Regions from separate parts of the Pseudarthrobacter sp. CCNWLW207 genome, predicted to be linked through region 3. Evidence: predicted binding sites of a transcription regulator. Region 3 holds the regulator's gene; each other region holds the start of a gene.
The links. The regulator HrcA, encoded in region 3, represses chaperone genes, less so after heat shock. The targets are predictions, from matches to a motif close to TTNGCACTCGNNNNNNNCGAGTGCNAA.

Region 1: the regulator HrcA is predicted to act here: its motif matches at 1,497-1,523, upstream of groL (chaperonin GroEL).
Region 2: the regulator HrcA is predicted to act here: its motif matches at 2,050-2,076, upstream of groES (co-chaperone GroES).

Annotation. Positions count from the first base shown of each region.
Region 1 is NZ_JBBCBS010000001.1:643,590-646,864, forward strand. Features, by position in the region: gene groL (chaperonin GroEL) at 1-1,317, opposite strand, end outside; gene V9L17_RS02875 (ABC transporter substrate-binding protein) at 1,610-2,848, opposite strand; gene V9L17_RS02880 (cold-shock protein) at 2,872-3,078, opposite strand; gene V9L17_RS02885 (LytR C-terminal domain-containing protein) at 3,232-3,275, opposite strand, start outside.
Region 2 is NZ_JBBCBS010000003.1:197,586-200,860, reverse strand. Features, by position in the region: gene groL (chaperonin GroEL) at 1-1,517, opposite strand, end outside; gene groES (co-chaperone GroES) at 1,595-1,891, opposite strand; gene V9L17_RS06650 (hypothetical protein) at 2,100-2,486, opposite strand; gene V9L17_RS06645 (class I SAM-dependent methyltransferase) at 2,541-3,275, shown strand, end outside.
Region 3 is NZ_JBBCBS010000004.1:254,056-257,330, forward strand. Features, by position in the region: gene V9L17_RS09025 (DUF4870 domain-containing protein) at 1-189, opposite strand, end outside; gene V9L17_RS09030 (DUF3097 domain-containing protein) at 289-1,134, opposite strand; gene hrcA (heat-inducible transcriptional repressor HrcA) at 1,322-2,335, shown strand; gene dnaJ (molecular chaperone DnaJ) at 2,417-3,275, shown strand, end outside.

The sequences.
Region 1 (3,275 bases), on a different contig from region 3:
GTTCGCGCCCGTTGCTTCGTCACCGGTCAGGTTCAGGTTCGCGAACGCCTTGGCGCCAGCCTGGATCAGTGCAACGCCACCACCGGCGACGATGCCTTCTTCAACGGCAGCCTTTGCATTGCGGACAGCGTCCTCAATGCGGTGCTTGCGTTCCTTGAGCTCAACCTCGGTTGCGGCACCGGCCTTGATGACTGCAACGCCGCCGGCCAGCTTGGCCAGGCGTTCCTGCAGCTTCTCGCGGTCGTAGTCGGAATCGGAGTTTTCGATCTCGGCGCGGATCTGGGAAACGCGGCCAGCGATCTGGTCGGCGTCGCCGGCACCTTCAACGATGGTGGTTTCGTCCTTGGTGACGACAACCTTGCGGGCGCGTCCCAGGAGTTCCAGGCCAGCGGTCTCCAGCTTGAGGCCCACTTCCTCGGCAATGACCTGGCCGCCGGTCAGAACGGCGATGTCGGCCAGCTGAGCCTTGCGGCGGTCGCCGAAGCCCGGAGCCTTGACGGCAACGGACTTGAAGGTGCCACGGATCTTGTTGACGATCAGGGTGGCCAGGGCCTCGCCCTCGATGTCCTCGGCAATGATCAGCAACGGCTTGTTGGACTGCATGACCTTTTCCAGGACAGCAACCAGTTCCTTGACGTTGGAGATCTTGGAGTTGACGATCAGGATGTACGGGTCCTCGAGGACCGTTTCCTGGCGATCGGTGTCGGTGACGAAGTACGCGGAGATGTAACCCTTGTCGAAGCGCATGCCTTCGGTGAGTTCAAGCTCCAGGCCGAAGGTGTTGGACTCCTCGACGGTGATAACACCTTCCTTGCCGACCTTATCCAGGGCCTCGGCAATGAGGGCACCAATTTCGTCGTCACCGGCAGAGATGGAAGCCGTGGCGGCGATCTCTTCCTTGGTTTCGATTTCCTTGGCCGAAGCGAGCAGCTCCACCGTGACGGCTTCTACAGCCTTCTCGATGCCGCGCTTGAGGGACAGCGGATCGGCGCCGGCCGCGACGTTGCGCAGGCCTTCCTTAACCAGTGCCTGGGCGAGCACGGTGGCCGTGGTGGTGCCGTCGCCAGCGACGTCATCAGTCTTCTTGGCAACTTCCTTGACCAGCTCGGCGCCGATCTTCTCGTAAGGATCGTCCAGCTCGATCTCCTTGGCGATGGAAACACCATCGTTGGTGATCGTGGGGGCGCCCCACTTCTTTTCGAGGACGACGTTGCGTCCACGCGGGCCGAGGGTGACCTTAACGGCGTCGGCGAGGATGTTCAGGCCCCGCTCAAGGCCGCGGCGCGCCTCTTCATCAAATGCAATGATCTTGGCCATAACGGCAGTAGTCCTTTCGGGACAGACGTTAAGAATGAACCCACCGAAGTGCCCGCGACGGACGATCCTTCACCCTTGGCCTCTGTACGCCTCAGGTTCCCGATCTCACTCCAGTAAGTATTTCTTTCGCTCCCCGACCGGCGCCTGGGCTTCGTAACCGGCCTGAGCCGGGCGTCGCTTTAGCAGTCGGTACGTAAGAGTGCTAAGTCAATAATTAGCACTCCATAGGTGAGAGTGCAAGCGAATAGTCCCGGAAACCAGTGCCTGCGGGGCCTCGTTTCGCTCCCGGCGATCAGCCTGCGGCCCGACCCGCGGATTCACGACCGCTGAGCTTTGCCCTGTTGTCAGCTCCGTAGGTGAACACCATGAAGTTCGCAGAGGTGATGTCGCCGTTGGCGTCGAAGCCGATTGGACCGGATTGGCCGTCGTAGTTCGCGGCACCTGCGGTCTTCAGCGCTGACACGCAGTCCTTGTAGGACTGGCAGGGTGCGGCCTCCGCCGGTTCCGCGCCGGGAGCCGTGCCTCCGGAGACAGCTATGAGGTGTGCGGCTATTGATCGGCCGGCGTCGTCGTCGGCTGCCGCGGCAGCCAGGACAGCCAGCGTCACGGCGTCGTACGTCTCAGCGGCGAAAGAGGTGTCCTTCAACCCAGGATCGACCGCCAGCAGGCGGGCCTGGAAGTCCGCGGAGGGGAATACGCCGGGCACCACTGCCCGTGCGCCGTCGAGCGCTTTTGACCCCAACCCGGAACCATACTGGGCGAAAGCGCCGTCGCTGAGGATGACTTTACTGCCGGACAGTCCGGCGTTGTTCAGCTCAGCGATGGCCCCCTGGGCGCCATCCCGCGCAATGAGCACCACTGCATCCGGGGCCGCTTTCCGGGCAGCAGCTGCAGCCCGTTGGGCATCGCCGGGCTCGAAAACTGACGTGCTGGAGGTTTCCACGCCTGCGTCCTTGGCCGCACTGGCCACCGCTGCGGAAACATCTTTGCCGTAGCTGCTGTCCTGGTGGACGATCGCCAGGCTCTTCGCGCCCCCGTCTTTGGCGAGCTTCACAAGCACCGAAGCTTGGGCGACGTCGGCCGGTGCAGTCCGGAAGTAGTAGCCGCCGCTTTTGTACTTACTCAGCCCTGCCGCCGAATTGGCCGGTGAAATGAGCGGAATCTTCGCGGCGGAGAGAACGTCAATGGCAGCAGCCGCGTTGCTGGAATCAGTGGGTCCAATCACGACGTCGGCCTTGGCCGCGGCCAGCTCCTTGGCTTGCGCGCCGGAGTCGCCGGCGGCCCGCGGCAACAGTTCAATGGGCTTGCCCTTGTGCCCGCCGGTGGCGTTGATTTCCTGCACGGCCAGTTTTGCCGCGGCAAGCTGCGAGCCACTGAGGAAGTCCCGCGTTCCGGTGCTGTCCAGGATCACGCCAACGCGCAGCGTTCCATCGCCGGAGGCTTCAACGGAGTCAAGCCGGGCATTTCCAGCAGCAGCCCCACACCCGGCCAGCCCAAGAAGGAGGGCCGCCGCTGCTGGGACACGGACCAAGGAAGATCGGAAACTTACGGACTTCACTCTGCCGGCCGGACACTTTCTGCCTGCGGGCCCTTCTCGCCTTCGCCGACTTCAAGCTCCACCCGCTGCCCCTCATCGAGTGCGCGGTATCCCTCGCCTTGAATGGCGGACCAGTGGACAAAGACGTCGTCACCCGAGCCGTCCACCGTAATAAAGCCGTAGCCCTTTTCAGCGTTGAACCACTTCACGGTTCCCAGTGCCATGATGCCCACTCTTTCAGTAGCGTCCGTAAGGCCCACGCCACTGTGTGCCGCTCGTTACGGACCGAAGCCTGAAATCACTCTAGCCAATGGTCCCCGGACGAGCCGAGGCACAGTGCCGCGTCGGTGTTCAATAGTTATTCAGGTGTAACCCGTTTACTGGAAGCCGGGCCCCAGCACAACCACCAGCGGAACCTGGA
Region 2 (3,275 bases), on a different contig from region 3:
TTGCGCAGTGCTGCACGGGTGACCTTGACGGGGTCGATGACACCGGCGCCGATCAGGTCCTCGTACACGCCGGACTTAGCGTTGAAACCGTTGTTGGTCTCATGCTCTGCAACCTTGGCCGTGACAACGTAGCCGTCGAACCCGGCGTTCTGGGCGATCCAGCGCAGCGGCTGGACCAGGGCGCGGCGGACGATGCCCACAGCAGCAGCGGCGTCGCCCTCAAGGGCCTTGACTGCAGGGTCCTCGTCGAGTGCCTTGAGCGCGTGGATCAGCGCAGAACCGCCGCCGGCGACGATGCCTTCTTCGAGGGCAGCGCGCGTGGAGGACACTGCATCTTCGATGCGGTGCTTCTTTTCCTTCAGCTCAACCTCGGTGGCTGCGCCAACCTTGATCACGCCGATGCCGCCGGCCAGCTTGGCCAGGCGCTCCTGGAGCTTTTCCTTGTCCCAGTCGGAGTCGGTGCGGGTCAGTTCGGCGCGCAGCTGGGAAACCCGGGCTGCGACGTCTTCTGCGGAACCGGCACCGTCAACGATGGTGGTGTTGTCCTTGGTCACCGTGATGCGGCGGGCGGTACCCAGCACCTCGAGGCCAACGGTATCCAGGCTGAGGCCCAGTTCCGGGGAGACAACCTGCGCACCGGTGAGGGTGGCGATGTCCTGCAGCATGGCCTTGCGGCGGTCGCCGAAGCCCGGAGCCTTGACGGCAACCACGTTCAGGGTGCCGCGGATACGGTTGACGATCAGCGTGGAGAGTGCTTCGCCTTCAACGTCTTCGGCAATGATGAACAGCGGCTTGGAGCTCTGCAGTGCCTTCTCCAGCAGCGGCAGGAAGTCCTGGACCGAGGAGATCTTTCCCTGGTTGATCAGGATGAGGGCGTCTTCGAGGACGGCTTCCTGACGTTCTGCGTCGGTGACGAAGTACGGGGACAGGTAGCCCTTGTCGAACTGCATGCCCTCGGTGAGGACCAGTTCGGTCTGCGTGGTGGAGGACTCTTCGATGGTGATGACACCATCCTTGCCAACCTTGCCGAAGGCTTCGGCGAGGAGCTCGCCGATTTCGTCGCTCTGGGCCGAGATGGCTGCAACGTTGGCAACCTGGGTGCCTTCAACCGGGCGGGCGTTCTCGAGCAAGCGGGCTGCAACGGCTTCGACGGAAACCTCGATACCGCGCTTGATCTGGCCAGGAGCAGCGCCGGCAGCAACGTTGCGCAGGCCCTCCTTGACCAGGGCCTGGGCCAGCACCGTTGCGGTGGTGGTGCCGTCGCCGGCAACATCGTTGGTCTTGGTGGCTACTTCCTTGGCCAGCTGGGCGCCAAGGTTCTCGTACGGGTCATCCAGCTCAACTTCGCGGGCAATGGTGACGCCGTCGTTGGTGATGGTGGGTGCTCCCCACTTTTTGTCGAGGACAACGTTGCGGCCACGGGGGCCGAGCGTCACCTTGACAGTGTTGGCGAGCTTGTCGATGCCGGCTTCAAGAGACCGGCGCGCAGCGTCGTTAAACGCAAGCTGCTTTGCCATGGTTGTGTCCTTTCAAGACAGAACCCCGCGCAGCTGACCAGCGGAATGCATGGTCAGCGGCACGGGGATCCAAAGAGTTACTTTACGACGATCGCCAGGACGTCGCGGGCGGACAGCACGAGGTACTCGGTGCCGCTGTGCTTGACTTCGGTTCCGCCGTACTTCGAGTAGATAACGACGTCGCCTTCAGCAACGTCCAGGGGAACGCGGTTGCCGTTGTCGTCAAAGCGGCCGGGGCCTACTGCAACAACTTCGCCTTCCTGCGGCTTCTCCTGTGCGGAGTCCGGGATGACCAGGCCGGAAGCCGTGGTCTGCTCGGCTTCGAGCGGGCGGACAACAATACGATCCTCAAGAGGCTTAATAGAGACCGACACTCGGACCTCTCCTTTTCGTCAGCAAATTCATGGACTGGAGAGCTGGGGCGCCGTGGCTGGCAAACCGTCGTCGCGGTGCCGGCAGCAGCCTGGCTGGCAGCTCTTCATGTGTTAGCACCCTCCTAGGGAGAGTGCTAATGACGACTCTATGTAAGGGGTTAGCACTCGGTCAAGGCGAGTGCCAGAATTTTGCCTCGGGTGAACAAGATCAGCGGCCTGCGAGGTCGTCGAAATCAACATCCTCATCGCCTTCGTTGCCCTCATCACGGCCGTTGCCCCGCCGAAGATACAGGACGACGGCGCCGGCTACTGCGGCCAGCAGGGATATCACCAGGAGGATAACGCCGCCGAGCCGGGCCGCGGAGTACAGGTCCCTGATCTCGCGTGCCTCGTCCGTGGCGTCCTGGATATCCTTGCCGCCAACGGAGTACACGGTGGCGTTGAAGGTGTCCAGGAAGAAGATGATCACCAGCAGGGCGGTGCAGACAACCGCCACGGCAACCCCGGCAATCAATGCGGGACGGGCGAACTTCACCAGGTCTGGAGTGTTCGGATGTGGCTGTTCGGACGGCTGTAGGCCTGCGCTGTCTTCCATGCCTTCAACCCTATCGGCATCTCACCGTGGCGCTCCTCCACTACTCTTGAACGCATGGCTCAAGCACCGCAGGACCAGATCGCACCACTGCTCACGAGCGAAGGCTGGGACCTGCTGGCGTCCCTTGGCCCCTACCGCGAAGACACCTCATTCGAGCTGAATTCAACGCTTCGCAAGGCTGGCCACTCGCCCGCCCTGGTATCCGCGGTCCTCACGCAGTCCCGGCTGCGCACGAAGGCGGAACTGAAGTTCGGCGAGTTCGCCCGGAGCATGCTCTTCACTCAGGCGGGGCTGGAGCAGGCCACCCGGCTGAACGTCGCTGCCCGGCACGCCGAGCGTTTCGCCCACGCCGGCATCAGCCATGTGGCTGACCTCGGCTGCGGGCTCGCAGCCGACTCCTTGGCGCTGGCCTCGATGGACATCACCGTCACCGCCGTCGAAATGGACGAGACCACGGCCGCCTGCGCCACGGTGAACCTCATCCCGTTCCCCAACGCCACCGTGGTGCACTCCGATGCGACGTCCGTGCCGCTGGACGGGATCGACGGCGTCTGGCTGGATCCGGCCCGCCGCGTCACCTCCACGTCCGGAACCACGCGGATTTGGGATCCGGAAGCTTTCTCGCCGCCGCTGTCCTTTGTGGAGTCGCTTGCCGCGTCAGGCCGTGCGGTCGGGGTCAAAATGGGCCCCGGGATGCCGCACGAATCCGTGCCGGCGGACTGCGAGGCCCAGTGGGTCTCGGTGGGCGGCGACGTCACTGAGGTGACGCTGTGGTTCAACGCGGTGCGC
Region 3 (3,275 bases):
ACGTTCCCGGAAGATGAGGTAGATCAGCAGCGACGGCACGCACCCGAGGATGCCGCCGAAATGCGCCAGGGTTGCCCACTGCCGGTCTTCGCTGGCCGTTAGCGGCAGCGCATTTGCTGGAACGCCATGGTACTCGGAGCGGCCCTGGCCGCTCTGGTTGTCCCTGTGTTCGTGTGCGTTTTCTGCCACGGTGTCTTCCTTCGAAAAGCAATGGTGCGGGGGTAGAACATTCAAAGTTACAGTGTGCCGGGCTCAAGCGCACTGGCAACTGCAGTACCAAGAATACTGCTAGGGAACGGTGAGGAAGTCGATGACCTCTTCAACCCTGCCCAGCAGCGAGGCTTCAAGGTCTGCGTAGCTGCGGACCGCCCCCAGGAGTTTCTGCCAGCCCAGGCCGATATCTTCCTTCGTGGAATGCGGCCAACCGAACGCCGCGAGGATGCCGGTCTTCCAGTCCTGGCCACGTGGGACCACCGGCCACCTTTCAATTCCCAGCACGGAAGGCCGGATGGCTTGCCATACGTCAACGTACGGATGCCCCACAATCAGGACATTGCCGGCAGCGCCCGGGGATGCCATCACGGCATCCGCAATCCGCGATTCCTTGGAATCGGGAACCAGGTGGTCAACGAGCACTCCAAGCCGGCGGCCCGGCCCCGGTGCGAAGTCTGCCACGGCCGCAGCGAGGTCATCGATTCCATGCAAAGGCTCGACGACGATGCCCTCCACCCGGAGGTCGTCTCCCCAGACTTTTTCCACCAGTTCGGCGTCGTGCTTTCCTTCCACCCAGATCCTGCTGGCCTTGGCCACCTGGGCGCGCTGACCGGCTACCCGGACCGAGCCCGAGGCCGTCCGCCCGGCCGGGGCGGTGGCTTGCCGCGGCGCCGGGGGCATCAGTCGGATCGGCTGTCCCTCCAAGAGGAAACCGAATCCGAGCCGGAAGGACCTTGATTTGCCCCGCCGGTCCTCAAGGGCCACCACATGCATTCCGCCTGACTTCTCGACCCGCGTGACGGCGCCCACCCAGCCGGACTGGACCTCTTCCAGGACCATCCCGCGCTCTACCGGGACTTCAGGGAGCTGATTCCTCACGGGGACGGCGATCTCCCGGGGACCCCAGTTCTGGTACTGCATGGATGTGTTCCGCCTTGCCTAGATCCTGGCCCGGAATTTCGCCCGGAGCGGTACCAATGCTAACAACGGGGTGAGTCATATTAGACTGTTAGCACTTAGGCATGTCGAGTGCTAAGCCGCGCCAAGACGGCGGCCGGTGCACGCGCCGGGGAAACCGGCGGCCTGTGACCATGGATGGAGGTGGAGTGTGAGCGAGCCGCGCAAACTTGAAGTACTGCGTGCCATCGTTGAGGACTACGTGCACTCCCGCGAACCTGTGGGCTCGAAGGCGCTGGTCGAACGCCACCATTTGGGCGTCTCCAGCGCCACGATCCGCAACGACATGGCAGCCCTTGAGGACGACGGCCTCATCACCGCCCCGCACACCAGCGCCGGACGCATCCCCACAGACAAGGGCTACCGGCTGTTTGTCGACCAGATTTCGGCCATGAAGCCGCTGTCACCGGCAGAACGCCGTGCCATCCAGACCCTCCTGGAGGGCCCGGACGATCTCGACGACGTCCTGGAGCGCACTGTCCGGCTGCTGTCGCAGTTGACCAACCAGGTGGCAGTGGTCCAGTACCCGCACCTGAGCCGCGCCACGATCCGGCACATCGAGTTCGTGTTGCTGGCTCCCCGCCAGGTCCTTGTTGTCCTGATCGCCAACACCGGCAAGGTGGAGCAGAAAGTGGTCGACGTCGGGCAGGACCTTGGTGACGACGCCCTGGCAGGTATTCGGGGGCGGTTCCTCGGTTCGCTCGCAGGGACGCCGCTGAGCCAGTTGACCCAGTCGCTGCCGGCAGTTGTTTCCGGCCTGGGCCCAGGACAGCGGCAGGCTGCGCAGGCCCTGGCGCACGGTCTGGAGGTCCTTGCCCACAGCAGCCGCGAAGACCGCATGGTCATGGCCGGCACCGCCAACCTCGCACGGTCCAACGTCGACTTTCCCCTGAGTATCGGCCCGGTGCTGGAAGCGCTTGAGGAACAAGTGGTCATGCTGCGCCTGTTGAGCGAGATGGCACAGGATCCGCGCGGCGTGACGGTCAGCATCGGCCGCGAAAACCCGTACGACGGGCTCACCGAAGCGTCGGTGGTCGCCACGGCGTACGGCCCGGACAGCACAGCCAAGATCGGGGTGCTCGGTCCTACCCGCATGGACTACCCCACCACCATGGCAGCAGTCAGGGCCGTGGCCCGCTACCTTTCGAGGATTCTGGGCCCCTGACAGCAACTGGCCGGGCCCCAGGCAACAAGAGCAGTACAAGCAGTCCGACTGCAGCAGTACAAACAGGAAGAGATACGAACTTTGAGCAGCCACTACGACGTCCTTGGAGTCTCGCCGGAAGCCACCGGGGAAGAGATCAAGAAGGCCTACCGCAAGCTGGCCCGCACGCTCCACCCGGACGTCAACCCCGGTGAGGATGCCTCGGACCGCTTCAAGGCCGTGACCCACGCCTACGAGGTACTCTCCGACCCGCAGAAACGCAGGGTCTACGACACCACCGGCAACGAAAACGGTACCGACAACGGCTTCGGCGGCGGCGGTTACGCCGGACAGGGCTTCGCCTTCCAGGACATCTTCGATACCTTCTTCGGCGCTGGCGGATCGCAGGGTCCGGCATCACGGGTCCGGCGCGGCCAGGACGCCCTCATCAGTGTCCGGATTGAACTCCGCGACGCCGTGTTCGGGGTCAATAAGAAGCTTGAGGTGGACACCGCAGTCGTTTGCCCCACGTGCAACGGCTCCTGCTGCCGGGAGGGAAGCCACCCGGAACGCTGCGACATTTGCGGCGGCAGCGGCCAGGTCCAGAGAGCGGTCCGCTCCATCCTTGGCCAGGTCATGACGGCCGCCCCCTGCGGCAGCTGCGAAGGCTTCGGCACCGTGATCAAGGACCCCTGCAACGAATGCAGCGGGCAGGGGCGGATCCGTAGCCGGCGGTCAATGACCATCAAGGTCCCTGCAGGCGTAGCCACCGGAACCCGCATCCAGCTGTCGGGCCAGGGCGAGGCAGGCCCGGCCGGCGGCCCGGCCGGTGACCTGTACGTTGAGATCCGGGTCAACAACGACGCCACGTACGTACGTGACGGCGACGACCTCCATGCAACGCTCAACATCCCCATGACCGCTGCCGCGCTGGGAACCGAACTTTCCCTGGAAACCTTCG